Linked DNA regions of Niabella yanshanensis. The main gene of each other region encodes a partner of the protein of the gene in region 2 in a complex. Links are inferred from orthologs where the notes say so. Each region holds a gene or a part of one and is shown on either strand. Other genes may lie near its edges. The genes, in order: groL and metK.

What was found.
Region 1: the proteins of metK (region 2) and groL are in contact, whole or in part, in a cryo-EM structure (PDB 8P4O), measured with the Escherichia coli proteins. The link is inferred for Niabella yanshanensis from one-to-one orthologs.

Annotation. Positions count from the first base shown.
Region 1 is NZ_CP139960.1:1,257,037-1,272,646, reverse strand. The notes cover bases 1,727-4,667. They hold groL (chaperonin GroEL), read left to right. Parts: upstream 1,727-2,347; coding sequence 2,348-3,988; downstream 3,989-4,667. Other genes in these bases: U0035_RS04830 (PspC domain-containing protein), read right to left, coding at 4,488-4,667; U0035_RS04840 (co-chaperone GroES), read left to right, coding at 1,975-2,256. Outside these bases: U0035_RS04850 (DUF1573 domain-containing protein), read right to left, coding at 1-432; transcription antitermination factor NusB, read right to left, coding at 516-1,442; more of U0035_RS04830, read right to left, coding at 4,668-4,709; U0035_RS04825 (bifunctional aconitate hydratase 2/2-methylisocitrate dehydratase), read left to right, coding at 5,144-7,915; U0035_RS04820 (aconitate hydratase), read left to right, coding at 8,131-10,401; U0035_RS04815 (hypothetical protein), read left to right, coding at 10,510-11,043; U0035_RS04810 (hypothetical protein), read left to right, coding at 11,137-11,583; U0035_RS04805 (RNA polymerase sigma factor), read right to left, coding at 11,802-12,371; U0035_RS04800 (excinuclease ABC subunit UvrA), read left to right, coding at 12,665-15,490.
Region 2 is NZ_CP139960.1:713,518-729,094, reverse strand. What follows is about bases 4,854-7,761. They hold metK (methionine adenosyltransferase), read right to left. Parts: upstream 6,981-7,761; coding sequence 5,727-6,980; downstream 4,854-5,726. Other genes in these bases: U0035_RS02615 (DUF4270 family protein), read right to left, coding at 7,068-7,761; gyrA (DNA gyrase subunit A), read right to left, coding at 4,854-5,440. In the rest of the region: xylA (xylose isomerase), read right to left, coding at 1-1,196; U0035_RS02630 (hypothetical protein), read right to left, coding at 1,455-2,780; more of gyrA, read right to left, coding at 2,810-4,853; more of U0035_RS02615, read right to left, coding at 7,762-8,579; U0035_RS02610 (glycogen/starch synthase), read right to left, coding at 8,620-9,432; panC (pantoate--beta-alanine ligase), read left to right, coding at 9,592-10,440; U0035_RS02600 (OsmC family protein), read left to right, coding at 10,530-10,961; U0035_RS02595 (trans-sulfuration enzyme family protein), read left to right, coding at 11,019-12,203; U0035_RS02590 (hypothetical protein), read left to right, coding at 12,227-12,487; U0035_RS02585 ((Fe-S)-binding protein), read right to left, coding at 12,492-13,214; ribH (6,7-dimethyl-8-ribityllumazine synthase), read right to left, coding at 13,433-13,909; U0035_RS02575 (tetratricopeptide repeat protein), read right to left, coding at 13,912-14,610; pdhA (pyruvate dehydrogenase (acetyl-transferring) E1 component subunit alpha), read right to left, coding at 14,636-15,577. UniProt on the Escherichia coli protein: Catalyzes the formation of S-adenosylmethionine (AdoMet) from methionine and ATP.

The DNA.
Region 1 (15,610 bases), 550 kb from region 2 along the record:
CGTCAATGTGTGCTGTGTGAAAGGTTTGGTGTTAGCAGTTACCACAACTGTTTTAGTATGTGTACCCTCGCTTTGACCTTCGCTGTTAAATTTCGCTACAATTTTTTCTTCTTTTCCGGGTAAAACAGGCTTTTCAGGCTTTTCTGCTACAGTACATCCGCAACCTGGCTGAACACTCGAAATAATTAACGGTTTGTCCCCTGTATTCTTAACCAAGAAAGGAATTTCTACTACCTGTCCCTTTTTTACATCGCCCAGGTTTTTATAAGTGGAGTCAACCCAGCTTATTGTAGTGAAATTGGATGAGTCTTTTAAGGCTTCCTGTTTCAGGGAGTCAGTTAAAGGTGTATCTGTGGCTGTTTTGTTTTCACCATTACTATTGCAGGCAACTAATGCAGCAGCAGCAGAAATAATCAGTACTAAACGTTTCATGTGATCCAGATTGATTTTAATTTAATTTTTGCAGTGCGAATGTAGATCAATATTCAAACCCAGCGAAAAATATTGCCTTAAAATCAGGATTTTCTAAAATCCTTTTTCTTTAATTTTCCTTCTTCTACCAATTCTTTGTGAATATTATCGAGAATACCATTTACGAAATGACCACTTTGAGCGGTACTGTAATCCTTTGCCAGGTCGATATATTCGTTGATGGTTACCTTAGGCGGGATGGTTTCGAAGTATAAGAACTCGGCTACCCCCAGTTTCATCAGCACCATATCCAGAAGGGCAATACGTTCGGGGTCCCAGTTTTTTAGCTTGGGAGTGATCAGTGTCAGCAGATAGTCCTCCTTATCAATCGCCGTTTTTAACAGGTTTACGGCAAACTGCTCCTTATCGGCAGTAATAATTTGTTGAAAACCTGCTGCCTGTGGTTTCCGTATAAATGCGGCAACACTTTGTACAATCATTTCGCCATCGTCGTCCCAATTGCTGAAAATTTCTTCGATATGTGCTACAAATTCTTCATTATCCAACATCAGGTCGTTAAAAATATATTCAAATATTTTCCGGTCTTCCTGCAGGCTTTGCTGCTGGATATTGATATAATGTAGGTATTGTTGAGAAGTAGTAAGCTGGGTATATATTTTTCTCACCAGCTCTTCATCGATCAGGTGTTCGGTTTTTTCATTCTTAAAAGCTATTTTAACCTCGTTCAGGTCCAGGATCTGCCAAAGCAGATTACTTCCTGCCAGCTTGGTATTTACATTCAGATCTTTTTCGCTTGGTATATATTTATGCGATTTGCGGAAGGCATCTTTTTCGGCATAGCGGGCTATTTCAGTTAAGAAGTGCACTACATATACCATTAAAGAGCGTGTTTGGCTGAAATGTTGTCTAAGCGTTTTTTGCGGATCAAGGGGTTTGTCGGTATCCAGACTGGAGGTGTACGAATAAAGGGTTTGCATCACTTTTACCCTTATGTTTCTTCTGCTAATCATTGAATCAAGAACTATTTTGAACCGGCGAAGATAAGGTTTTTATTAGTTGACAGGTTGAAAAGTTGTTAGTTGACAGGGAGATGGTCTACAGGTTGATAAGTTGATAGGTTAACTGGTAGGGCTTGCTGAGCGGGTGACTGGTTGATAAGCTGAGGAGGATTGAGGAGGTGGGGAAGGTTAACCGGTCGATTAGTTGAGGGGTGAGAATTGATAGGTTAAACGGGGCCTGTATGGCAACGAACCTTGGTAATCTTTTAAACTAGTCAACTGGCAATCTTATCAACCAACAACCCAGTCTACCTATCCAACTAACCCTTGCCATCCTGTCAACCCATCAACTAGTCAACTCATTCGTTAATCAACTCACATTGCCATCTTGTCATTTGCATAAAAAGGAGGCCGGTAACCTGTCATCAAACTGAAAAAATTTCATGTTTCCTAACCGTGGCATATTATTTAGGGTACATTTGCCAACCATAAAGTGATTCATAAGAATCATCTTAAATAATCAAATTTTTTAAAAAGATAAACAATGGCTAAAAAATCGACTGTTACCCCTTTACATGACAGGGTAATCGTAAAACCAGCAGCAGCTGAAGAAAAAACAGCAGGCGGTATCATCATCCCTGATACAGCAAAAGAAAAACCACAACGCGGTACTGTAGTTGCAGCCGGTCCTGGCAAAAAAGACGAACCGGTGACTGTAAAAACCGGAGACACTGTTTTGTACGGTAAATACGCGGGTACTGAAATCCAGATCGAAGGTCAGGATCTTTTAATTATGCGTGAAAGCGATATTCTCGCTATCGTTTAATGTAAAATAATAAATGTAAAATGACGCATATAAACTACGTATCATCCTGCATTTAATATTTAATATTCAATACTTTAAATTCTAAATAGAAATGGCAAAACAATTACACTTCAATATAGAAGCGAGAAATAAAATGAAAAAAGGCGTTGATGCTTTAGCAAACGCTGTAAAAGTAACCCTGGGCCCTAAAGGCCGTAACGTGGTTATTGAGAAAAAATTTGGTGCTCCTGCTGTAACTAAAGACGGTGTTACCGTAGCAAAAGAAATTGAGCTGGAAGATGCAATTGAGAACATGGGCGCTCAAATGGTAAAAGAAGTAGCTTCTAAAACTGCTGATATTGCAGGTGATGGTACTACTACTGCTACTGTATTAGCTCAGGCTATCATCAGCGAAGGTTTGAAAATGGTAGCTGCAGGCGCTAACCCAATGGACCTGAAACGTGGTATTGATAAAGCGGTTTCTTTAGTAGTAGAGAACCTGAAAGCGCAAAGCCAGACTGTTGGGAGCGATAGCAAAAAGATCAAACAGGTTGCTTCTATTTCAGCTAACAACGACGATCAGATCGGTGATTTGATTGCTCAGGCTTTTGGTAAAGTAGGTAAAGAAGGGGTGATCACTGTAGAAGAAGCAAAAGGTACTGATACTACCGTAGACGTAGTAGAAGGTATGCAGTTCGACCGTGGTTATATCTCTCCATACTTCGTTACCAACAGCGAAAAAATGGAAGCTGAATTACAAAGCCCATACATCCTGATCTACGATAAAAAGATCAGCGCAATGAAAGATATTTTATCTATCCTCGAGAAAGTAGCTCAAAGCGGCCGTCCTTTGGTAATTATTGCTGAAGATTTAGAAGGTGAAGCATTGGCTACCCTGGTGGTAAATAAATTACGTGGTACTTTGAAAGTAGCTGCTGTTAAAGCTCCCGGCTTTGGCGACAGGAGAAAAGAAATGTTACAGGATATCGCCATCTTAACAGGTGGTACAGTTATTTCTGAAGACATGGGCCACAAATTAGAAGGTGCTGATATTTCAGCTCTGGGTCAGGCAGCTTCAATTACCATCGATAAAGACAACACGATTGTTGTTGGCGGTAAAGGCAAAAAAGCAGATATCGTGGGTCGTGTAAACCAGATTAAAGCTCAGATCGAGTCTACTACATCTGATTACGATAAAGAAAAATTACAGGAGCGTTTAGCTAAATTAAGCGGTGGTGTTGCTGTATTATATGTAGGTGCTGCTACAGAGGTTGAAATGAAAGAGAAAAAAGACCGTGTAGATGATGCTTTACATGCAACGCGTGCTGCAGTTGAAGAAGGTATTGTTCCTGGTGGTGGTGTTGCTTACATCCGTGCCGTAGCATCTTTAGATGTGAAAGTAAAAGGACAGATCGAAGACGAACAAACAGGTATGGCTATTGTAAAACGTGCTTTGGAAGCGCCTATCCGCACTTTAACGGACAACGCGGGCATCGATGGTTCTATAGTTGTTCAGAAAATTAAAGATGGTACCGGTGATTTCGGTTTCAACGCAAGAACAGAATCTTATGAAAACCTGTTCAAAGCTGGTGTTATCGACCCAACTAAAGTTAGCCGTGTAGCTTTGGAGAATGCAGCTTCTATCGCTGGTATGTTATTAACTACCGAGTGTGTAATTGCTGACAAACCAGAACCTAAATCTGCAGCACCTGCAATGCCAGGTGGTCCGGATATGGGTGGCATGGGCTATTAATTTAGCTGATGGTTTTAAGATGACAGTTGACAGCTGTCGGCCGTTCTAATATAAAAAGTCCCGCTTCGGTTTCGAGGCGGGACTTTTTGTGTTAAAGCATTAATTAATAACAGCGGTGGCACGTATTAGAGTTACCGGAACTCATCTAAGAAAAAAAGGCATTCATCTAAAAAATAAGGGCATTCATCGAATTGGCACTTTGTATAGGAATTTATCTATATATCTTTATAATGGTTTAGAGGGCTAGAGTGGGCAACGACACCTTTTCAGGTATGGTTGACCCCTCTTTTTTTTGCCTATATCATTATTCCTCAACTACTATCAATAGATATGTTAAAGTACCTTATTGGCTTTGCGCAAAATGACAACGCTGCACGGGGTATTCCCAGGAGGAGAGCTTTTAGGGCCAGTTCTAAAATCAGCCTAATGCCTTTCATTGTGAACAGGGCATATAACCTGCTCATAAACTCATGAAAAACAGTCATATAACTATTTTTCACTACAGATAGTACCAGGGATTGCGCTTCGAAGAAGAAATGTAGTTTTTCATATTTTTCCAGAAAGCCAGTACCATGTAAACGATAATGGGTGACCCCATGGTTAATACAGAAGAATAAATAAAATATTGCCTGATACGACAGGGAGAAATATGTAACCTGTCACCAATAGAAGAGCAAACACCAAAAGCATTCCACTCGACAAAATTTTTTAGGCGATTCATACTAACTATAGTTGGTTTACATTACAAAATTACCAAATCCCCTGATAATTTCAATAACTTCTATGGATTAGAACCCTTATTTTTTGTAAATTCGCGCCACTGCTAATGAAGGTATTACTAATATAAAAATATATTAAAAATGACATTTGATCTCGGTTTGGTTAGGAAAACTCATTTTAAAATTGAACAAAAGCTAACCGTGTCCGTTAATCATTAAAACACCTTCTGATCTGAAAGCAAAAACTTTACACCTCTTTTCTGAAAAGGATAACCCCTGAAGTTATCAGGCTACATAGTGGTTAAAGTGATGTAGATGGTGTTCTGTGGACCTGATCCCGGAGACTATAAGAATGATATAATCGATACAGGCTGGCAAGAAATGGCAGTGCCGGCAACTGTTTTAAATCTGCCTTCATATTGAAAAGACTTCTGTTATGAACATGTATAAGGATTACATTAAGGAAATTGAAGAAAGAAAGGCCCAGGGGCTTCATCCCAAGCCTATTGATGGCGCTGAATTGCTTAGCGAAATTATTGAACAGATAAAGGATGTCAATAACGAGTATAGAGCCGATTCTCTTAACTTTTTTATTTATAACACGTTGCCAGGTACCACGAGTGCTGCGGCGGTAAAAGCTACATTTTTAAAGGAAATCATCCTGGGCGCATCAATAGTTGAAGAAATTACGCCAGCTTTTGCGTTTGAACTACTATCACATATGAAGGGTGGACCTTCTATTGAAGTATTGCTGGACCTGGCCCTGGGTAATGATCCTGCGACTGCTCAGCAAGCAGCTGATGTGCTTAAAACGCAGGTTTTTCTTTATGATGCGGATACGGACCGGTTAAAAGAAGCATTTAAGAATGATAATGCAATAGCTAAAGACATACTGGAAAGTTATGCTAAGGCAGAATTTTTTACCAAATTGCCGGAAGTTCCGGAAGAGATCCAGATCGTAACATTTATTGCCGGCGAAGGTGATATATCTACGGATCTGCTTTCTCCGGGTAACCAGGCTCACTCGCGTTCTGACCGTGAGTTGCATGGTAAATGTATGATTACTCCCAAAGCGCAGGAAGAGATCAAGGCGCTTCAGGCACAGCATCCTGACAAGAGCGTGATGTTAGTTGCAGAGAAAGGTACTATGGGAGTAGGATCATCAAGAATGTCTGGTGTCAACAACGTGGCGCTTTGGACCGGCAAGCGGGCAAGCCCTTATGTTCCGTTTGTTAATATAGCTCCTATTGTGGGTGGTACCAATGGTATTTCACCCATCTTCCTTACGACAGTTGATGTTACGGGTGGTATTGGTATTGACCTTAAGAACTGGGTAAAGAAAACTGATGCAGATGGTAATGTGGTTCGCGACGAAAATGGCGATCCTGTCCTGGAAGAGGTTTATTCAGTAGCAACCGGTACTGTTTTGACCATTAATACTAAAACAAAGAAATTATATAACGGGGAACAGGAGTTGATTGATATTGCCAAAGCACTTACACCTCAGAAAAAAGAATTTATAAGGGCTGGTGGTTCTTATGCCATTGTATTTGGTAAAAAAATACAGACGGTTGCGGCTAAAATTCTGGATATTGAGCCGACTGCGGTATTTGCGCCTTCAAAGGAAATTTCGAATGAGGGACAGGGACTGACAGCGGTAGAAAAGATATTTAACAGGAACGCGGTTGGAATTACACCAGGTAAGATCTTACATGCGGGCTCCGATGTTCGGGTTGAAGTAAACATCGTTGGTTCACAGGATACTACCGGTTTAATGACGGCGCAGGAGCTGGAGTCGATGGCTGCTACAGTCATTTCCCCGATTGTTGATGGCGCTTATCAGTCTGGTTGTCATACTGCATCAGTATGGGATAAAAAAGCCCAGGCTAATATTCCTAAACTAATGAGGTTTATGAATGATTTCGGTTTGATTACTGCCCGTGATCCTAAGGGTGAGTACCATTCCATGACGGATGTGATTCATAAAGTTCTTAATGATATTACGGTAGATGAGTGGGCTATTATTATTGGAGGGGACTCTCATACCAGGATGTCTAAAGGCGTGGCGTTTGGAGCTGATTCAGGAACGGTTGCCTTAGCATTGGCTACAGGTGAGGCATCTATGCCTATTCCGGAGTCGGTAAAAGTAACTTTCAAAGGTGAAATGAAGGAGCATATGGATTTCCGTGATGTGGTTCATGCCACACAGGCGCAGATGCTGCAACAGTTTGGTGGAGAGAATGTATTCCAGGGAAGAATCATTGAAGTGCATATTGGTACGCTTCCTGCTGACCAGGCCTTTACCTTTACCGACTGGACTGCGGAGATGAAAGCCAAAGCCTCTATCAATATTTCTGAAGATGATACTTTGATCGAATCGTTGGAAATTGCCAAAGGCAGGATACAGATCATGATCGATAAAGGTATGGATAACAGCAAGCAGGTATTGCAGGGGTTAATTAATAAGGCAGACAAACGTATAGCCGAAATTAAATCGGGTGAAAAGCCGGCTCTTACGCCTGATGCCAACGCAAAATATTATGCCGAAGTAGTAATAGACCTGGATGCAATTGTAGAGCCGATGATCGCTGATCCGGATGTTAATAATAAAGATGTATCCAAGCGTTATACACACGATACGATCCGCGCCTTATCTCATTATGGTGGTGATAAAAAAGTGGATTTAGGCTTTGTAGGTTCCTGTATGGTGCACAAAGGTGATCTGAAAATTGTTTCCCAGATGTTAAAGAACCTGGAAGCTCAACAAGGAAAAGTGGAGTTTCATGCGCCGCTGGTTGTAGCTGCTCCTACTTACAATATAATTGATGAGCTGAAAGAAGAGGGCGATTGGGACCTGCTGCAAAAGTATTCGGGATTCGAGTTCAACGACCTGTTGCCCAAAAGTACCGCCCGCACAGAATATGAAAATATGATGTACCTGGAGCGTCCGGGTTGTAACCTCTGCATGGGGAACCAGGAAAAAGCAGCTAAAGGAGACACTGTTATGGCAACGTCAACCCGCTTATTCCAGGGGCGTGTGGTAGAAGATTCTGAACGTAAGAAAGGCGAGTCTTTACTGGCATCAACCCCGGTAGTGGTGTTGTCTGCTATATTGGGAAGGATTCCGAATATAGATGAATACAAGGCGGCTGTTGAAGGCATCAACCTTACGAAGTTTGTTCCTTCTGTTAAGGAACTGACAGCATAAAGATATTCGTTTGGGTATTTGACATAATCAACCCCGTTCTGTTAACAGAGCGGGGTTTCTTTATGATCCTTTAGCTTGGACGAGTTTTGGCCCTATTTCTGCAACCAGGGGGTAGGATTTGTTTAAGTATTTGGAAATATCCAACCGCAGGCTACAATCCCTAACTTTGTAGTCTCTCGCAATCTTAATTTTTTAGTACAAAAAAATTAGTAGACATGGCATTCGATCTCGATCTGATTAAGAAAGTTTATTCTGAATTTGAACAAAAAGTAAACGATGTACGCCAGTTACTGGGTCGTCCTTTAACTTTTACCGAAAAAATATTATATGCACATTTGACGAATCCTGCTACCAGGGCATACGACAGGGGTGTTGACTATGTAGATTTTGCTCCCGACAGGGTAGCTATGCAGGATGCTACGGCCCAGATGGCACTGTTGCAATTTATGCAGGCTGGCCGGTCTAAAGTGGCAGTACCGTCAACCGTGCATTGCGATCACCTTATTATGGCTGAAACAGGTGCTGAGGCTGATTTAAGACAAGCCAAAACAGAAAGTAAAGAAGTGTTTGATTTTTTAGCTTCCGTATCTAATAAATATGGAATCGGCTTCTGGAAGCCGGGGGCAGGCATTATTCACCAGGTGGTTTTGGAAAACTATGCTTTTCCGGGAGGTATGATGATTGGTACGGATAGCCACACTGTAAATGCAGGTGGGCTTGGCATGGTAGCCATTGGCGTAGGTGGCGCTGATGCCTGTGATGTAATGGCAGGGTTGCCATGGGAGCTAAAGATGCCTAAATTGATTGGGGTTAAATTAACAGGTAAGCTAAATGGATGGACAGCGCCAAAAGATGTGATCTTAAAAGTAGCCGGTATCTTAACAGTTAAAGGCGGTACCGGTTGTATTGTGGAGTATTTTGGAGAAGGGGCGACATCTATGAGCTGTACTGGTAAAGGCACTATTTGTAATATGGGCGCTGAAATAGGTGCAACGACGTCAACATTTGGTTATGATGATAGCATGAGCCGTTATCTGAAAGCCACTGGGCGCGAAGAGATCGCCGCTGCTGCAGATGCTATTGCCCAGCATTTAACGGCCGACCCGGAAGTTTATGCTAACCCTGAGCAATATTTTGACCAGTTGATTGAAATTAACCTGGACGAACTGGAGCCTCACCTGAATGGCCCTTTCACGCCCGACCTGGCTACCCCGATCTCTAAAATGAAAGAAGTGGCAGCTGCAAATGATTGGCCGACTAAAATCGAAGTAGGGTTGATCGGTAGTTGTACCAACTCTTCTTATGAAGATATCAGTCGTGCTGTATCCCTGGCTAAGCAGGTTAATGAAAAAGGACTTAAAACGAAAGCAGAGTTTACCATAACTCCGGGTTCTGAACAGGTTCGTTATACCATTGAGCGGGATGGCTTCCTGGATACATTTGATAAGATTGGGGCTACGGTATTTGCCAATGCCTGCGGACCCTGTATTGGTATGTGGAACAGGGTAGGTGCCGAAAAGAAGGAAAAGAATACAATAGTTCATTCTTTCAACAGGAATTTTGCAAAACGTGCTGATGGTAATCCGAATACCTATGCATTTGTAGCTTCTCCTGAAGTAGTGACCGCTCTTGCTATTGCGGGTGATTTAACATTCAATCCGCTTACAGATACGTTGATTAATGAAAAAGGGGAAACGGTGAAACTGGATCCGCCAACGGGTGAGGAATTACCGTCCAGAGGGTTTGCGGTTGACGATCCCGGATTCCAGGCTCCGGCCGCTGACGGCAGCGGGGTTCAGGTAATCGTTGATCCGGCCAGCAAACGTTTACAGTTATTAGATCCGTTTGCTCCCTGGGAAGGCACTGATCTGAAAGGCCTGAAGTTGCTGATCAAAGCCAAAGGGAAGTGTACAACCGATCATATCTCTATGGCGGGTCCCTGGCTTAAATTCAGGGGACACCTCGATAATATCTCTAATAATATGTTGATTGGAGCGGTAAATTTCTTTAATGATAAAACCGATAACATCAAGAACCAGCTCACTGGTGAGTACGGTCCGGTGCCGGCCACACAGCGCGCATATAAAGCCGCAGGTATTGGCAGTATTGTTGTGGGTGATGAGAATTATGGTGAAGGGAGCAGCCGTGAGCATGCGGCTATGGAGCCGCGGCATTTGGGTGTTCGGGTAGTTTTGGTAAAATCATTTGCCCGTATTCACGAAACCAACCTGAAGAAACAGGGCATGTTGGCACTGACTTTTGCTGATAAGGATGATTACGAAAAAATACAGGAAGATGATGTGGTTGACATTATGGGTTTAACCGGGTTTGCTCCCGGCAAGCCGCTAACCCTGGTATTACATCATTCTGACGGTACAACTGATAATATACAGGCAAATCATACCTATAATGATCAGCAGATCGAATGGTTTAAGGCCGGTGGTGCGCTCAACATCATCAGGAGAGAGTTTGCTGCCAATAATTAGTATTCACCAATAAGTGGTTCGTAGGTGTCATTTCTTTTAAAAGATTGACACCTTTTTTGTTGCGTTTTTTACAATAAACACGTTTGAAGTACCAAACAAAATTTGTAAATGAAACGAAGCATTGCCCGGATCTGTCTTTTTTTAATTGCCATAACTTTATTATGGGCAGGCTCCTGTACAAAGGAAAGTGATACTGAACGGGGTTATTATCTAACTACGGCCTACAAAAATACATTGGCTGTGCCGGTAACGATCCAATATGGGTTGCGGCTAAAAAGGGAGCCGGCTAAAGAGGATACGACTGGTTTTGTCGGGCAGATAATTACGATAGAACCGGGAAGAGCTTATGAAGCTTCAGTCTTTATGTGCACGGCTAATTGCGGACCTTTAATTTTAAGCGAGTCAGATCCCCGTTATCAGAAAAACCTGGTTAAAGTCACGATGAATGGTAAAGAGAAAATCGATACTTCCTGTGGTTTATATTATTCAATTTTTCCGGATGCTGGAAGAAAGACGACTTGCGAAGCTGACATAGCCAATCTTTTTAAAGATGAACAATGGATTAAAACAAAGGATGCTGCCGGAAACATTATCAGAAGGGAGTATGTAATAGACGAGTCTGATATGGCAGAAGCAAAATAGTTATTTTAAAAGCGTCGACTTAAATTATCGGGCTGCTGCGAATGGGTAGTTAATTACGTCTTTGATAATATTACTTTAAATTCATTATTGCAAATGAGGCTTTCAATTGTTAGCACACTTTTTATTGGCCTGGTAATGCTGGCATGTAATAAAAACTCCCGGGTTAACGATGACTGCGAGTCGGGATGTAAACCGAACCGCGTATGCACCGAGGAATTCAGAAGTTTGATTGTTCAGGTTATAGACGGCTCTCATGCAGAAGTGGCATTAGATAGCTTTGTAGTGGTGAGGTTGAGGGATTCTCAATTGATCATTAATAATGACGAAGCTGCTACGCAAACAGGAATAACAGGTGGCACAGGCAGGTATTTAATATTTTCTGATTCGAAAATCAATGAAACTTCGCGGTGCGGAGAAGATTTTGAATTCAGAGGTTATATAAACAAGCAGTCCATAGCAAACAGGGTTTATACAATTGCTCACGATTGTTGCCATATCAATCTTATATCAGGCGATACGAAAATTATTATTGATAAATAAAAAACCGCTGAAAGAATCAGCGGTTCAATTAGTCGTCATCCTGTGTAAACCGGTTGGCTTCGGCAAGAATAATTCACAAGGATTTAGCGAATTTCTTTTGTCCTATCGGAAACACAAGATGACAATATTTTAGAAATTATCGAATTGTATTTTGTTTCCTACTCTAACGGATATTATGGCGGAAATGTTCTGGTAACAATGCCTTATAATTGTTAAAACTATTTTCCGGTCATTAACTTTCTTAAATTCATTAACCCGTAACGCATTCTGCCCAAAGCTGTATTGATACTGCATCCGGTCATGTCAGCAATTTCCTTAAAGCTAAGATTGGCGAAATGCCTTAATATGATAACTTCTCTTTGCTCTTCGGGTAACTGTTCCAGGAGGTCTTTGGCTTTACCCATGCTTTGTACTTTGATAATCTTATCTTCTGCATTTTGTTCGGTACAGTTAATAGTGTCCAGCACTTCGTTATCTGTATTACTTTTTGCAAAAGGAAAACGTTTGAGTTTTCTAAAATAATCAACGCAGAGGTTATGGGCAATACGCATCGCCCAGGGCAAAAATTTACCTTCTTCCTTGTATTTACCACTTTTCAGGGTTTCTATGATTTTAATAAAAACATCCTGCGAAATATCTTCAGCGTGGTATTTATCCTTAACAATAAAAAGTATCGTATTAAAAAGCTTGTCCTTGTACCTCTCCAGTAATGAATCGAGTGCCGATTCGTTACCACTTGTAAACAAGTGTATAAGCTCGTTGTCGCTCTTTTTTATATCTGTAGTCATTACTTTCTGAAATGATTAAAATAGTTTGTAGCCCCTTTTTCTTCTCATGTACCTTTATCTCTGTACTACTACGGATGCAAATCACCCAAAAAATTGCCCAAAAGTGTTAAAAATTTTGTTAAAATTACAATTATTTGTTAACAAAATGTTGATTATCAATAATAATATTTTTTACCAGATGACATTTTAAGGCTACCTGATCTATTTCCAAAACCGGCTAAAAAGCCCGAAAAACAAGTATTTCTAAACAATTTTGCAGCTACTTTTGTAAGCTGTATAGGTAAAATTTAATAATGGCGGCACAGAAAAAATCAAACGGTGAAATACTGATAAAAGGGGCAAAAGTTCATAATCTTAAAGATGTAACCGTCAGTATTCCAAGAAACAAATTTATTGTAGTTACAGGTGTTTCCGGTTCTGGAAAGTCTTCATTGACTATAGATACCCTGTATGCTGAAGGGCAGCGGCGGTATGCGGAAAGCCTTAGTGCTTATGCAAGGCAATTCCTGAACCGTATGAATAAACCGGAGGTTGATTACATTAAAGGATTGTGTCCGGCCATAGCCATCGAACAAAAAGTAATTACCCGTACGCCCCGCAGTACGGTAGGCACAATGACGGAGATCTATGATTATTTAAGATTGCTGTTTGCGCGGGCCGGTGTAACCATTTCACCTGTGTCAGGTCAGGAAGTGAAAAAAGATGATGTTGCCGATGTAGTAAGTGCTATTCAGAAACTGAAGGAAGGTGATAGAGTTTTTATACTCGTTAAATTTAAACAGCATCGTAACCGTGACATCAAAGAAGAGTTGAATATATTAATGCAGAAAGGCTTTAGCCGGATTGCAATGGATACTAATGAGGCGGGTGAAGGGATGGCGGTAAAAAGGATCGAGGATTTTTTAGAAATGGACGCTGCCGATGTAACCAAACTGTTTCAGGCGGGTAAAGGCAAAAAAGAAAGCGCCTATATTTTGATCGATCGTATTGTAGTTAAGGATTTTGACGAAGATGATATTCATCGCCTGGGAGATTCGATTGGTACCGCTTTTTATGAGGGAGAGGGAGATGTATACGTTGAAGTAATTCCGCAAACCGGGAAGAAAAAGCTGCTGAATTTTAATAGCCGCTTTGAGCTGGATGGTATTGTGTTCGAAGAGCCGCAGCCGAATCTTTTTTCTTTTAATAATCCTTTGGGCGCTTGCCCTGCCTGTGAGGGTTTTAGCCTCGTTTTAGGTATTGATACAGATCTCGTAATTCCCGATAAAAGATTAAGTGTTTATGAAGGTGCTGTGGCTCCCTGGAAGGGAGAAAAGTTGGGCAAGTGGAAAGATGCTTTTGTAAGAAGTGCAGCGAAAGATAATTTTCCCGTGCATAAGCCTATAGCCGATTTAACGAAGGAACAATATAATTACCTGTGGAAAACAAGAGGTGGTATCAATGACTTCTTCAGAGAAGTAGAGCAAAATTTATACAAGGTGCAGTACCGCGTTTTGCTGAGCCGCTATAGAGGAAGAACTACCTGCCCTGATTGTAACGGGTATCGGTTACGTAAGGAAGCATTATACGTACAGGTAGGTGGAAAGAATATCGGGGAGCTTTGCGAAATGCCCGCACGCGATCTCAAAACCTGGTTTGACCAGCTCAAATTAACCAATCATCAAAAAGAAATAGCCAAACGTATTTTAATAGAGATTAATAATCGCCTGGATACATTGTTGAAGGTTGGGTTAGGGTACCTGACCATGAACAGGGTGGCCAATACATTGAGTGGTGGCGAAAGTCAGCGTATACAATTAACGCGTAGTTTAGGTAGTAACTTAACCAACTCCCTTTATATACTGGATGAACCGTCTATCGGGCTGCATTCGCGTGATACCAGTAACCTCATAAAAGTACTTAAAGAATTGCGTGATTTAAATAATACGGTAGTGGTAGTGGAGCATGATGAAATGGTGATGCAGCAGGCCGATCATATTATTGATATGGGGCCTTTGGCTTCCCATTTAGGAGGAGAGGTAGTGGCTGAAGGTGATTTTAAAACCTTAATCAAAAACCCCGAAAGTTTAACGGGTAAATATCTTAGCGGTGAATTCTCTATTGCACCGCCCAAAACAGTGCGTAAATGGAACCGTTCTATTAAAGTAGAAGGAGCGAGGCATAACAATTTAAAGGATATTACGGTAGCGTTTCCGCTCAATGTGCTTTGTGTGGTAAGTGGTGTGAGTGGCAGCGGAAAAACCACGCTGGTAAAGCAGATCTTATACCCGGCCTTACAAAAAATGAAGGGCGAGTTTAGTGGCGATAAAGTAGGATTTCATAAAGCCATTACAGGTGATGTGGAGCATGTGCAGCAGATAGAAATGGTAGATCAGAATCCCATTGGTAAATCTTCCAGAAGTAACCCGGTTACTTATATAAAAGCTTACGATGAGATCAGGGATCTTTTTGCAAAGCAGCCGTTGAGTAAAATGCGGGGATTTCAACCCAAACATTTTTCTTTTAATGTAGATGGGGGAAGATGCGATACCTGTAAAGGGGAAGGAGAGCAAATTGTTGAAATGCAGTTCCTGGCCGATGTGCACCTGGTTTGCGAAAGCTGTGGTGGTAAGCGCTTCAAAGAGGAGATACTGGAGGTGAAATACAAGGACAAGAGTATTTTCGATGTGCTGGAAATGAGCGTGGATGAAGCTATTGATTTTTTTGCAGATGAAAGAAAATTGTCGGATGCAATCAGGCCGCTGAGTGATGTAGGATTGGGATATGTGAAGCTGGGACAATCTTCTGATACCTTATCAGGTGGTGAAGCGCAAAGGGTAAAACTGGCTTCATTCCTGGGCAAGGGCAAAGCCAGTAACAAAGTGCTGTTTATTTTTGATGAGCCCACTACCGGTCTTCATTTTCATGATATCAAAAAGCTGCTGGCTTCTTTTAATGCCTTGATAGAGCAGGGACATTCTATATTGGTAATTGAACATAATATAGATGTGATACGCAGTGCAGACTGGTTGATAGAATTAGGACCAGATGCGGGGGATGGTGGTGGAGAGTTGGTCTTTGCAGGGAAACCAACCGATATTAAAAAAGTAAAACAAAGTTTTACCTCGAAATATATTTAGAAATGAAACTTCTCCCGGAGATATTTAAAAAAGCATTAAGGAATTAAGGATGATTAAGTGTGAATACTGCTACAGATACTATTTCTTATTGTACATTAATTCCTTTATGTTAAAAATAAC
Region 2 (15,577 bases):
CCCCCATCAAAGGAAGCATAACGCTCCTGCTTTAATTTACGGTAATCAGAATTGGACAGGATCTTATCGGCCGTGATCAAGGCCCTGGCAAATGTATCCATACCGCCAATATGCGCATAGAACAAATCGGCAGGATCCGTTGACGCGCGACGGATCTTCGCATCAAAATTAATTCCGCCACCCTGCAAACCGCCTGCTTCCAGGAAGATCAACATCGCTTCCGTTAATTCATTTAAATTGTTGGGAAACTGATCGGTATCCCAGCCATTCTGGTAATCCCCCCGGTTGGCATCCAAAGATCCCAATACACCTGCATCAGCTGACACCTGCAGTTCGTGCTGGAAGGTATGTCCTGCAAGGGTGGCATGATTTACTTCTATATTGATCTTAAAATCGCCTAATAAGTCCCACTGGCGCAAGAAGCCGATTACGGTTTCGCAATCATAATCGTACTGGTGCTTGGTAGGCTCCATGGGTTTCGGCTCGATCAGGAAAGTTCCTTTAAAACCATTTTTACGTGCATAATCTTTGGCTGTATGCAGGAAACGCGCAAAATGCTCCTTCTCCCTTTTCATATCGGTATTGAGCAAGGTCATATAGCCTTCTCTTCCACCCCAGAAAACATAACCGTCCCCACCCAGTTCTATAGTGGCGTCAATAGCCGCTTTTACCTGGGCAGCTGCATGCGACAAAACCTGAAAATCAGGATTGGTAGAAGCCCCGTTCATATAACGCGGATTAGAGAATACGTTGGCAGTACCCCATAATAATTTTACACCACTATCGGCCTGCTTCTGTTTGGCATAATCTACTACTGCCTGTAATCTTTTATCATTCTCGTTTACATCCGTTCCATAATCCACCAGGTCTATATCATGAAAACAATAAAACGGCAGGTTCATTTTAGTGATAAACTCAAAAGCAGCATCCATCTTGTCTTTGGCTCTTGCTACCGCATCAGCTTTGCTGTTCCATCCAAACACATGGGTTCCCGGGCCAAAAGGATCGTTACCATCATTGCAGAACGAATGCCAGTAGGCACAGGCAAAACGAAAATGCTCTTTTAATGTTTTTCCCGCCACTACCCTGTTGGCATCATACCAGCGAAAAGCTAATGGGTTATCACTTTCCGGACCCTCATATTGTATCTGGGGAATACTTTTAAAGTACTCCTGATCGCCTAATAATACGCTCATAATTGAATATTGATTTGTTGTTGTCTTTTAAATAATGTGGTTCAAGCTTTAATCGTCAGTGTAAAAGAAACACAATATTAGGAAATAAATTGTAATCGGTTTCATAAAATATTTTCTTTTATATTTCATAAATTATAAGAAGCAAATAAAGTCATCGTTTGCAATCGGGTTACATAGTAGTTAGTAGTGCTTTCTCTCGGGTTACAGTATAAAAAAACCGCCCCAAATCGGAGCGGTTGATCTATTTAAGATGGTGATCTATCTTAATTTACTAAAGATATCATCCCATTTCTTTTCCAATGCAATGTATTTGTCTCTGTCAGCACCTTTTGAGTCTTCGATTTTATAAGAATAATATTCAGCCAGGTTGCCTGCAATAGCACGGTAGCTACGTTTTTGACCTGCATCAAGGTTCTGCATTTTTGCAAATAGCTCAGCTGCTTTTTCGTAGTTGTTCTTTGCCAATTCGTAATTAGCACCGTAGGTTTTTTTAGCTTCTGCTAACTGGGCCTTATCGTCCGCTGTTGCTTTTGCTCCTTTTTTGGTCACATTGGTTTCAGCAGTAACCATGGCATCTCTGAACTTTTCTGATTTTAACAAATAGTGATCACCCAATAATAAATAAGGCTGCATTTCTTCAGGTTTCAGGCTGGATGCTTTGTTCAAAGCTGCCAGCATTTTGCCTTCCAGCTCTTCTGCATTACCAGGAAGTACCGCATTAGCCTTTCTCGAATCTAATGTATCATAAATGATTTCGGCCAGGGTGATATTTGCTTTATAATCTTCAGGATTTGAGGCAACATGCTTTTCCAGGCTTGCCAATCTTTCATTAAAATTAGAGCTTCCACCTACTGCAAAATCAAGCATTGAGTACGTGAAAAATTCGCTTTGAGGAAACAATTCTTTTCCGATGGCTTTGTATTTTTCGAAATTTGCATTGTCGCTTTTACCTGCATAATAACGAACCAGGCCCTGGTATACACTTTCGTAAGATGCTTCATTATATTCCTTTATTTTAGCATCAGCAATGCGGGCATAATACTTTTGTGCCTCATCCGCATGCTTGGTGTTTTCTGCCAATAAACCCGCGTAATAGATCGCTGCAGTATCCATTTGCTTGTTCATGATCTTTTTAGCGATCAGAAGTTCCGAATAGTCAACCGTTTTTTTGAACTTATCGTAGGCTGGCTCATAAGCCTTATTGTTGATATCGGCTATACCGGCATTAAAATAAGCAGCATATAAATTATAAGGAGTGTTTTTGTAAGTAGGGTCCTCCATTAATTTCATATCTGGTTCCATTTCTTTATACTTAGCCAGAGCTGCATCCGCTTCTGATCTGTTTTTGTCTGCTTCCGCAGCTTTACTGCTGTCCAGCGCCAGGCTCGAATACAGCGCTGCTTTCAGTATATACCCTTCAGGCTTTGTAAAGAATTTTTCATTAGTAGAGTTTTTGTCGTAAGACTCTTTTGCCTTCGCGATTTGCCCCAGTGCCAAAAGCCCTTTGATATCATCATACTTCTGCGCAAAAGCTCCTGTTGTTGAACAAGCAACAATCGTTGCCAGGAAAATAACTTTTTTCATTCGTATATATTTTTACTATTTTTTAAACGCTAATTTTCTTCGGTTGATTCTTCTGTACCCTCATTGTTATTATCATCAGATTGCTGATCTCCGGAAGAAGTTGCATTGTCCTGAGACTCCGTCGCACCCTCAATCTGCGTTCCGGCTTCCGTATTTTCTGTTTCTTCGATCTCCTCCTCTTCCTGTTCGTCAACCTTGGTGATAGCGGCTATCTCATCTCCTTCATCAATACGGATCAGTTTTACACCTTGTGCTGCCCTGCCTAATTCACTAATACCACTTACCGGCATCCTTATAGTAATACCGCTTTTGCAGGTTATTAACAGGTCCTCATTCTCAAACACATCTAAAAGTCCGACTAAATTACCGGTTTTATCCGTTATGTTAATGGTTTTTACACCTTTACCACCACGATTCGTAAATCTGTACTCGTCAACCGCTGTTCTTTTACCAAAACCTTTTTCACTCACAACCAGTACACCCGGCGTAATTTCAGCGTTTGTTGATACACAAATCATGCCTATTACCTCGTCATTTTCATCATCTACCTCAATACCACCAACCCCAATAGCACCACGGCCGGTTGCCCTCACTTTTTCTTCGGAGAAGCGGATAGCACGGCCACTTTTCACAGCCAGCATGATTTCCGACGTACCGTCTGTTAGTTTAGCTTCTAACAACTGATCGCCTTCAACAATTGTAATAGCGTTTACACCGGTCTGCCTCGGGCGGCTAAAGTCGCTTAAGCTTGTTTTTTTGATAATACCCTTCTTAGTACAAAGGAGTATATTATGCGCTTTTACAAATTCTTCATCCTTCAGATCTTTGATATCAATGATCGCACGGATCTTATCATCAGGCGGCAATTGCATCAGGTTTTGTATCGCACGTCCTTTACCTGTTTTTTCTCCTTCAGGAATCTCATACACGTTCAACCAATAGCATCTTCCTTTTTCTGTAAAAAATAACAGGGTATGGTGTGTAGAGGCTACAAACAGGTGCTCAATATAATCTTCATCCCTGGTTTTACCGCCGCGTACGCCGCGTCCGCCACGTTTTTGTGCGCGGAACTCATCTGCCGAGGTACGTTTAATATAACCTAAGTGAGAAATAGTAATAACTACATCTTCCTCCTTGATCAGGTCTTTGATACTTACTTCATCATTCAGGTAAGTGATCTCTGTATTACGCTCGTCTCCGAATTTTTGCTTGATCTCCAGTAATTCGGTTTTAATAATATCAAAGCGTAAGGTTTCATTAGAAAGAATATCTTTTAAGTGAGCGATCAGCTTCATCAGCTCCTCGTACTCTTCTTTGATCTTCTCACGCTCCATTCCGGTTAAACGCTGCAAACGCAGTTCCAGTATGGCTTTGGCTTGTATTTCGTCTAATCCCCAGCCGGCGTTGATCAGGTTTTCTTTGGCGATATCAGGTGTTGCAGAGCTCCTGATCAGGCGAATCACTTCGTCCAGGTGATCCAATGCAATTAAGTATCCCTGTAAAATATGAGCTCTTTTTTCAGCTTCTTTTAATTCGAATTTTGTACGACGCACTACCACCTCATGCCTGAACTCTACGAATTCAGAAATCATATCTTTTACACTCAATACTCTGGGGCGACCTTTAACAATAGCTACGTTGTTGATACCAAAAGAAGTTTGCAGATCGGTGTGCTTATACAGTTGGTTGATCACCACGTTAGCTATAGCATCACGCTTCAGATCCAATACGACACGGGTACCATCTTTGTTCGATTCGTTATTAACGTGTACAATACCTTCGATGATCTTGTTGTTCACCAGCTCACCAATGCGGTTAGTTAACGCATCGCGGTTGACCTGGTAAGGTACCTCAGTGATCACTATCTGCTCGCGTCCGCTGGGTTTGGTGTCTACCTGCACACGCCCGCGTACTACCACCCTGCCTCTACCCGTGTGCATGCCGGCTTTAATACCTTCCATACCGTAAATGATACCACCGGTAGGGAAATCGGGAGCTTTTACATGCTGCATCAGCTCGTCGATCGTAATATCATTATTTTCGATATAGGCAACGCAGCCATCAATGACCTCGCTCAGGTTATGCGGCATAATGCTGGTAGCCATACCTACTGCGATACCACTTGAACCATTTACCAGTAACTGCGGTATACGTGTTGGCAGGATGGTAGGTTCTTTTTCCGAATCGTCGAAGTTCAGTTGAAAATCCACCGTGTCTTTTTCAATATCATCCAGCATATGTTCTGCCAGCTTCTGTAGTCTCACCTCGGTATAACGCATAGCCGCCGGTCCGTCTCCATCCTGGTTACCAAAGTTACCCTGTCCATCAACCATTCTGTACCGCATGCTCCATTCCTGGGCCATACGAACCATGGCATCGTATACCGAACTATCACCGTGCGGGTGATATTTACCCAATACCTCCCCTACCACACGGGCAGATTTCTTATAAGGTTTGTTGGCATTCAACCCTAATTCATTCATCGCATATAATATCCGGCGATGTACGGGCTTTAACCCATCTCTTACATCCGGGAGTGCACGACCTACGATTACGCTCATCGAGTAATCGATATAGGCCGTTTTCATCTGCTCTTCTATATTTACGGGAATAATTCGGTTATTATCCTGTGTTCCTTGTGGCTCCAGATTCTCTTCCATCTAATTATTTCTGTTCTTAAAATTTAAAGTAAAATGGCATTTACAATGCAGGCAAATTTAATCTTTTTATACCTGAAATTTACCGAATATGTCATGATTTTTCACCAGTTTATGCACTATTTGACGAGCGGTTTTAGCGAGTCGGCCTAAGTCATTTTTACCTGGTAACACAATAAACCCGGCCGGGTTTTAAGTTCGCTGCAGACAAGTCAGGGTTGAAAACGTAACCTGTTAAAAAAAGAGCCGCTTCACTCAGAAGCGGCTCTCTCTATAAATTAAGCATTGTTTATTTAAGCTTAAATGCTTTTTTAACTTTTGCAACATGGTCTAGCTTTTCCCAGGTAAACAGTTCTACTTTTTTAGCAACTTTCTTACCATCAGGAGAAATAAATACCTTTTCTACTGTCTTAGCTTCACGTCCCATATGACCATAAGCAGCAGTTTCGCTGTAAATAGGGTTACGCAGTTTCAACCTTTGCTCAATGAAGTAAGGACGCATATCGAAAATGCCCTCAACTATCTTGCTGATCTCTCCATCCGTCAAATCAACTTTCGCTGTTCCGTAGGTATTTACATTTATGCTGGTTGGCTGGGCCACACCGATCGCATAAGAAACCTGCACTAATACCTCATCCGCAAGGCCTGCAGCTACCAGGTTTTTTGCAATATGTCGGGTTGCGTATGCAGCACTTCTATCTACCTTGCTGGGATCTTTACCGCTGAAGGCACCGCCACCGTGCGCGCCTTTACCGCCGTAGGTATCTACGATGATCTTACGGCCTGTTAAACCGGTATCACCGTGTGGTCCACCTATAACAAACTTACCAGTCGGGTTAATATGGTATTTGATCTTATTGTTAAAAAGATGTTTATACTGAGGATATTTTTTGATCACGCGTGGGATCAGGATCTTTTTAATATCGTTGCCAATGGCTGCCAGCATTTTTTCTTCTTTATCAAAGTCGTCATGCTGTGTAGAGATAACAATAGCATCAATTCTCACTGGTTTGTTATTGTCATCATATTCCAAAGTAACCTGGCTTTTGGAATCCGGGCGCAGGTATTTGATTTGCTTGTTCTCTCTTCTTAACTCAGCTAATTCGATCAGTAAAGTATGAGCCAGGTCTAACGCTAAAGGCATATAATTAGCCGTTTCGTTGGTAGCATAACCAAACATCATACCCTGGTCACCCGCTCCCTGCTCTTCTTTCTTCTTACGATCCACACCCTGGTTAATATCAGAAGATTGCTCGTGGATAGCTGAAAGTACACCACACGAATTGGCTTCAAACATATATTCGCTCTTGGTGTAACCAATTTTGCTGATCACTTTGCGGGCAATGTCCTGTACATCCAAATAGGCTTTGGACTTTACTTCTCCGGCCAATACTACCTGACCGGTAGTAACCAGTGTTTCGCAGGCAACCTTAGATTGTGGATCAAAAGCAAGAAAATTGTCAATCAGCGCGTCAGAAATCTGGTCCGCCACTTTATCTGGGTGTCCTTCAGAAACACTCTCGGAAGTAAATAAGTAAGGCATTGTGAAATAATGAGTTTATAGTCTATAAAATAAATAGGGTGCAAATATAGTATCCGCACCCGTTTTAATAAAATTTATAATGTTGTATTAGATTTTGGAGTAAACAATTCTCAGCTTCATTTTTTGTGTGGGGTGATTACCGCCCCCGAGGCGTACGCGGCCGGCAGCGGGTCCGGAAGCTATTTGAACGATGACTCTTGTGCCATTACTATTGACGTTACCGTTGTTGATAACTGTATAATAGTTGGCATGCAGACGTAAATCAGATACCGGCGTCATTCCTTTCACCACATATTGTGCATAACGTGTTAAATTAAATTTCCATTCCTTTATGGTATTGCTTGAAAGATCCTTCTTAAAAGTATACCAGGATCCGAATGATATGTAACCCGCAGGTGTGATGCTAAGAACAGTGGCCAGGTCATTAGCCGCCTGAAACGAACTATTGTCAATAGCATAAGGTATCGTTTTATATTTATTGCTGGTTGCGTCCAACATATCGAGAAACATAAGTCGCGGCGCATTGAAAAGTGTATCCATCGGATCATATACCTGTTCCATTTGTAACTGCGCCAGGTGGATGACACAGTTGGTCATTCCCGCAAGGCCTGGTATTTTCACTTTTGTGTAAGCACCCGGGCTATTTTGAATATAAGCGAAAGCGTCGGGTACATTGTCACCGGAAGTAGCCTGAAGCTGGGTGCCATTATGATCTCTGCCAATATAATTGGCAGATGCTACCTTGCCCTCGAAAGTGTAGGAAGCCACAGCGGTATCTATATCACCCGCTGTAGTGGTATTATCGTGGCGATAGTATACAATAAGTCTTGTTTTGCTATTATCGATTATATCAAAGCCCATAATAGCATTACCACCCCCGGTCGACGTTAATGCAAGGCCACCCACCTTGGTTAAAAATATTGAATCGGTAGAGTAGGCGTCGTTCACACCCGTAGTATCATAATCGAGCAGGCGCTGGCCAAAACTATTGTTCAGCTTTATACGAAGTGTATTACCAATGGGTACTGTATCCTTTGCACGGATGTCGATACTGGAGTCCTTTAAAGATCGTGGTATAATTTGCCTGGACCCCAATATATCGGTAGTGATAAAATTGTTGTCCCTTATCGAATAGGCAGAATCACGATTACTGCCGCTAGCCTTGAAGTTATTAGCTGTAGAAAGTTCCGATACAGTGATTGTCTGAGGTGTTGTTGTATCTCCATAAGTGCCCAAATAAGCTACCTGCAATACTACTGAGTCAATATATCTTTTTCCCGGAACGTTAATCAAATTTGTTTTTCCACTTGTAGGTACTAACTGGAAGAACATACGGGCGTCTGTTTTCCCGAAGATGGGATCGGTCATTAAACCCAGATATTGATCATCAGAAGCTATACTCCGGGCTGAATCATCAGCGAAAGCGGATAGCATATTATACGTTTCTACCTCCAGTGTCGTATCAAACGTATGGATATTATCAACGGGGGGAATCAAATCCTGTCCCATATCGGTTGCCTGATTGATTTTGTTACAGGAAACCAGTAAAACGATAGCCAACGTGCATATGCCCAGCGCTGATGCAATGTATTTATTCACACAGATATTTTTGAAAAATTGATACGGTAAGTTTTGAAAATTATTCCGCAAGATCGTTATACAGTTGTAAATAGTCTGTTAAATCAGAATCTTCTTTAAACTGGAGCGTTTTTTTACCGCGTACTTTGGTAAACTCAGCCAATAATTTCTTATCCACATTGGGTGCACCAAAAGTAATAGCATCTGCGTAAGTAGCACCTCCCCTCATCAGCGCTACATTGGTTCCGTCTTTGTAGGGTTCCAGGTCTTTTTCTTTCAGGGAAGGGTGAATAAGCGCTTTGGGTATAAATCCTTTGCCCAGCTTCTCTTTAAAAGTGTTCTCACCAATAGTGTATACGATTTTGCTATGTGCGAAAACGGGTTCTTTTTTATAAATCGTTTTCAGATAAGCCGGAATTAACCCTGTCATCCAGCCACTGCAATGGATCACATCAGGGCTCCAGCCAAATTTTTTCACGGTTTCGAGAGCTCCCTTACAATAGAAAACGGTTCTCAGGTCGTTATCAGCAAACCATTTTTCCTCGTCATCATGAAACAGGGTTTTCCTTTTAAACAACTCCTCATTCTCCAAAAAATAAACCTGAAGACGTGCGCTGGGCAGAGATGCCACTTTGATTTGTAACGGCATGTCGTCGTTATCAACAGTTACATTGATACCAGAAAGCCTAACTACCTCGTGAAGCCTGTGTCTGCGTTCGTTAATAACTCCAAACCGCGGCATAATGCAACGCACCTCAAAACCATTGTCATTGGCTTTTATGGCCAGTTTATTAACAATTTCAGAAAATTCAGTCAACTCTAAATAGGGAGACATTTCATTGGCAATAAATAAAATTCTTTTCTTTGTTGACATGCTTTAGCAATTTTTAAAGTTTGCAAAGTTACATATTTATAGGCAAACTGCCCTATATTATGGATTGTACTAATGAACGATAGTTGGAAATTCATTGTGAAAAACCAGCGGTTTTACCGTTTGGTCACGTTCTAAACAGTTAAAAATGATTACAAAGAGATGAGAATATTTAAGAAGATTTCGGACATTCAGTCTTATTTGCAGATTCAAAAAGATAAAGGTTTATCTGTTGGGTTTGTGCCCACGATGGGCGCGTTACACAAGGGCCACCTGAGCCTGCTGGAAACCTGTAAGACCGCTTGCGATATGGGTGTAGTAAGTATTTTTGTAAATCCTACCCAGTTCAATGATAAAAAGGATCTGGAAAAATATCCCCGTACGATTGAGAAAGATATAACTCTATTGGTGAACGCAGGTTGCGATGTACTATTTTATCCGGAGGTTGAAGAAATGTATCCAAATGGAGAAATAACAAGAATTTATGATTTGAAAGCCCTTGAAAACCTGTTTGAAGGTGCATTCCGCCCGGGTCATTTCCAGGGTGTTTGCCAGGTGGTGGATAAGCTGTTTTCAATCGTGCAGCCTCAAGCTGTGTTTTTTGGCCAGAAAGATTACCAGCAATGTATGGTAATCAAAAGGCTGATTGATACAACACCTGCATTCGGCTCCATAGAAATGACGATCGTTCCAACTATGCGCGAAACAAACGGACTGGCGATGAGCAGTCGCAACGCCCGGCTATCCGAAGAGGAGAAACAGCTGGCCCCAACAATTTACCAGACATTATTGTTCTTAAAAGGAGCGCTTAAAGCGGGACCGATGGCGGGGATTAAAGAAGCTGCTACTTTGAAATTAAATGAAAGGCGATTTATAACAGATTATGTAGGTATAGCGGATGCATACACTTTGGAGCCCGTGGATGATTGGGATGGACAGAAGCCACTGGTAGCCCTGATTGCAGCATTTTTGGGACCGGTAAGGCTGATAGATAATTTGGTTATTGCTTAGTTGGAAAGCTGCCTTAATTGAAATACTTTTGCACGCGCAAAAGGATCAATTTATAGATCATAGTAGAACCTTTAAATAATAATCTTATAATGATGAATACAGTAAAATTGAAAAGGGTAAGTGGAGAATATGGTTTTGATACCATTAATGAGAATGGAACAGTAGTGAAAACCGATACCAACCCCAATATGGGCGGTCTTGAATATGGTGCACGCCCTATGCAGCTTTTACTGAACGCATTGGCAGCCTGCTCCAGTATTGATGTGATCAGCATTTTGAAAAAACAGCGCCAGGAAGTTATTGACTATGAGGTAACCGTTAACGGAGAACGTGAACCCAATGTGGAGCCGTCTTTATGGAAAAATATTGAAATGATTTTTGAAATCACTGGTAATGTAGATGAAGATAAAGCAAAACGTGCCGTTGAGATCTCCATCACCAAATATTGCTCGGTAGCCATTACCCTTGTTAAAGCGGGTGCCGAAATCAAAACACAGGTAATTATTAAACAACCGAGTTGATAGATACTTGTTTCGAATAGCAAAACAATCAAAGACCCGAAATTAAAAGAATAAACGTTGAGCAACAAACGACCACTCCACCCCTCGACCATTGCAGTAAGAACCCAAACAGAACGCACTCAGCAAATGGAGCATTCTACCCCCCTGTTTTTGACCAGTAGCTTTACTTTCGAAAACGCTGAGTCGATGCGTGCTGCGTTTGCAGATGAGTCTGACGATAATATTTACAGTCGCTACAGCAATCCCACCGTGGATGAATTTGCGCATAAAATTGCGTTGTTAGAGAAGTGTGAAGCAGGTTTTGCGGTTGCGAGCGGTATGGCAGCCGTATTTAATTCCTTTATGGCGCTTTTGAAGACAGGCGATCACCTGCTGTGTTGCCGTTCGATGTTCGGCGGTACTAATACCGTTGTTACGAAGTTTCTGGGGAAATTCGGTATTGAATTTACGTTAGTTGATGCAGCTGATATTGATAACTGGGAAGCTTCGGTAAAGCCGAATACTAAAATGCTTTACCTCGAAACACCCACCAATCCGCAATTAGAGCTGATCGACCTGGAAAAAGCAGGCCGATTAGCAAAGAAACATAACCTTATATTTAATGTAGATAATTGTTTTGCCACTCCATTCTTGCAGACCCCCGCTGATTTTGGTGCTGACCTGGTGATTCATTCTGCCACCAAATGGATTGATGGGCAGGGACGTGTTTTAGGTGGCGTTATTGCCGGCAAAAAAGAACTAATCAACGAAGTGTACCTGTTTTGCCGTAATTCGGGTCCTACTCTTTCCGCTTTTAATGCCTGGGTACTAACCAAAAGTCTTGAAACATTAGACGTACGTATTACCCGTCATTCTGCCAATGCGTTGAAGGTTGCTGAGAAGCTGCAAAAGAATGCTCAACTGGAATGGGTGAAGTATCCTTTTCTTCCTTCTCATCCTCAACATGAAATAGCTAAAAAGCAAATGAGCGCTGGCGGCGGTATTGTTTGTTTTGAAATAAAAGGGGGCGTTGAGGCAGGCCGCAAATTTATGGACGCACTGCAATTATTATCACTTACGCCTAACCTGGGTGATTCGCGTAGCATCGCTTCTCATCCGGCAAGCACCACCCATTCTAAATTAAGTGAAGAAGAACGTTCTAAAGTGGGCATTACACCTGGTCTGATTCGTATTTCAGTGGGTTTGGAACACCCGGACGATGTGATTTACGATATTGAGCAGGCTTTAAGCAGCATTAACTAACAACACGAACTAAAAATGAGACAATGGCTAAAAAGGCGAGCAATGTTGTAACTGACTTAACCACAGAGGAGCTTCTTAAGCAAAAGAAAACACTTACCGGGGTAGCTTTTGGACTGGGCATCGTTATGTTGGTAGCCTGCCTGATCCTGTTCTATCTTGTATTGAAGAGCAGGAACTACATGATTATCTTTGTAATTCCGGTTGCCATGCTTTCTCTTCTCCCCAGTTTTATGAGATTAGGACAAATAAATGCGGAGCTGAAATCGCGTAATACAGAAAAGTAAAAGGCTACCAGCCACTTGCCAACACATCGGCCAAGTGCATAGGTTTGATACGGTAACCTTTTCCATTAATATATCCCTGCAGGTGCATCAGGCAGGAAAGATCAGTGCTAATGATATAGTCGGCGTCTGTTGCAATGGCATTTTCTACCTTTTGCTCCCCCATACCTACCGATATTCCGGGAAACTTTACAGCGAAAGTACCGCCAAAGCCACAACAGGTTTCCACATCATTCATTTCGGTGAGATACAGTCCCTTTACATTTCCCAGTAATTGCCGCGGACCCTCTTTTATTTTACATTCGCGAAGTGCGGCACAGCTATCGTGATAGGTGGCAAGGCCATTTAATTCGGCGCCGCAATTATCCACCTTTAGTATATTAAGCAGGAATTCTGAAAACTCGAAAGTGCGGGCCGCCATTGACTTCACCTCATTATGCAGAGATGAGTTATCAAACAATTTCTGATAATAATTGCGAATGAAACCGACGCAGCTGGCGCTGGGCGCCACTATATATTCAGCATCCTTAAAATCGTTGATAAACTTGTTGCATACGGCCTTTGACTGATCCCGGAAACCCGCATTAAAGGCCGGTTGCCCACAACAGGTTTGATTGCTGTTGTAATAAACTGTACAACCGAACTTTTCCAGCACCTTTACCATATTAAAACCCGTTTCAGGATATAACTGGTCAACAAAGCAGGGAATAAATATATGAACGTTGTGCATAATTGAGTTAACAGTTTAAGAGGGGTACATAACATTTTTTCTGCAACTCCGCGTTCTTAGCGTAAAATTTTGCGCCTCAGCGGTAAAAAAATACTAAAATTCAAAAAAATGTTATGCACCCGTTTAAGAGTTGACTGATGACAGCATGATACGTATGTACGAAGTTTGATGTACGGTTACGTTATACGTACACCAGGGATGTACATCGTACATTCTTATCATTCCAGCATTTTAAGCGCCGTTATAGCAGCTTCCTCGCCCTTATGCCCGTGTTTGCCGCCTATTCTTTCGACCGCCTGCTCTTCGGTATTTACCGTTAACACGCCAAATATAGTAGGTACGGGCAACATCAGGTTTAATTGTAAAATACCATCGGCTACCATTTTGCATACATAATCAAAGTGTGGTGTATCGCCCTTTATAACTGCTCCAAGCGCGATGTAAGCATGCGGTTCGTCGAATTGTTGCTTGGCTTTGTTCCAATGCCGGTTAATGGCAAAAGGGATTTCTACGCAACCCGGCACGATCAATACCTCCACCCTTGCATTATATTGCTTCAATATACGTAAACAGCCGGCTTCCAGCTCGTCTACAATATTTGCGTTCCATTCTGTTTTTACTAAAACAATAAAGGCATCCTGTTTAAAGATGCCAGTATTGGTATTTAATAAATTACTGTTACCAGTTGATGCCATTATTAATTAACATTATACACCCCTAACTGTGCCAGGTACTTATCAGCTTCAAAACCTTGCTGTGTACGGGGATATTTTTCTTTTAATTCTTTAAAAAGTGCAATTGCTTCGTCTTTGTTGTTTAACACATGCTGTGCTAAAAAAGCACCTCTGAACAACGCATCAGAGCTTTGTTGAGGGTCTGCTTCAAAATGATTCGCTGCTTTTTTATAATAATCCAAGGCCTCAGTTCCCTTACCCAGGTCACCATAAGCGTCTCCCAATAGTAAATAAGCGCGCTGCTGAATTTGTTTGGAGTCGGTGCTGAAATCTTTTAAATATTCAACAGCTTTTTCATTCTGATTCAATTTAATATAACAGCTACCTGCATAAAAATTAGCAAGGTTCCCTTTTGAGGTACCGCTGTAATTGTCAGCAACTTTTATGAAACCCGGATTTACACCATCACCATTCAAAGCAAGGTTGATAGAATCCATTTCATAATATTGTTCAGCTTTATAGATTTTATCTGCTGCTTCGGCTTCTTTAGGTCCTTTTACAAAGTTTTTGTATGCAAAAAAACCGCCCACTGCAACCACCACAACGCCCAGGAAAAGAGAAATGTTTTTGCCATTTTTGCTCCAAACCTGCTTTGCTTTTTCAACAGTTTCGTTTTGTTCAAGCGTTTCATTACCAGCTTGTTGGTTTGTGTTATCTGCCATTTTATTAGTGATAGAAATTTTAATATTAATCAACAATGAAAGGATAGTTCTGATCCATATAAACATCCTTCAGTACTTCGTCGTCATTAGGCAGCGGACTTTCTTCTGCAAATTTTACAGAATTGGCAACCACTTCTTCACAACGGGCATCAATTTCATTCAATACCTCTTCAGTAGCATAGCTATTGTCCAGGATATTCTTTTTCAGGATAGAGATAGGATCCTTGGATTTGTACTCATCTACCTCATCCTTGGTCCTGTATTTTTGAGGATCACTAATAGAGTGTCCTTTATAACGGTAGGTTTTAATCTCCAACAATGTTGGACCGCCTTTTTCACGCGCACGTTTTACTGCTTCAGCAATAGCATCGTGTACCGACTCAGGGCTCATGCCGTCAACCACAGCCGATGGCATATCAAAACCTGCACCCAATTTATAAATATCAGTTACGTTTGAGGTACGCTCAACAGAGGTACCCATTGCATAGTTATTGTTCTCACAAATGTAAATTACAGGCAATTTCCAAAGCATGGCCAGGTTAAAGCTCTCGTGTAAAATGCCCTGCCTCGCAGCGCCGTCTCCAAAAAAGCAAAGTACTACATTGTCGGTATCTTTGTAATGTTCAGCAAAAGCCAAACCTGTACCGGTACCGATCTGGGCACCAACGATACCATGACCTCCATAGAAATTTTCTTTTTTACCAAAGAAGTGCATACTTCCTCCTTTACCCTTTGCACAACCAGTAGCTTTTCCGTACAATTCGGCCATACAACTATCAACCGATACACCTTTAGCAATCGCTAATCCGTGGTCACGATAAGCTGTAATGAACATGTCATCAGGTTTCGTTGCGGTCATGCAACCTGCTGCAATAGCTTCCTGACCCACATACGCGTGAAAGAATCCGCGTATTTTACCTTCCATTTTATACTTTTCTTCTGCTGTAAGTTCAAACTGGCGAATCAA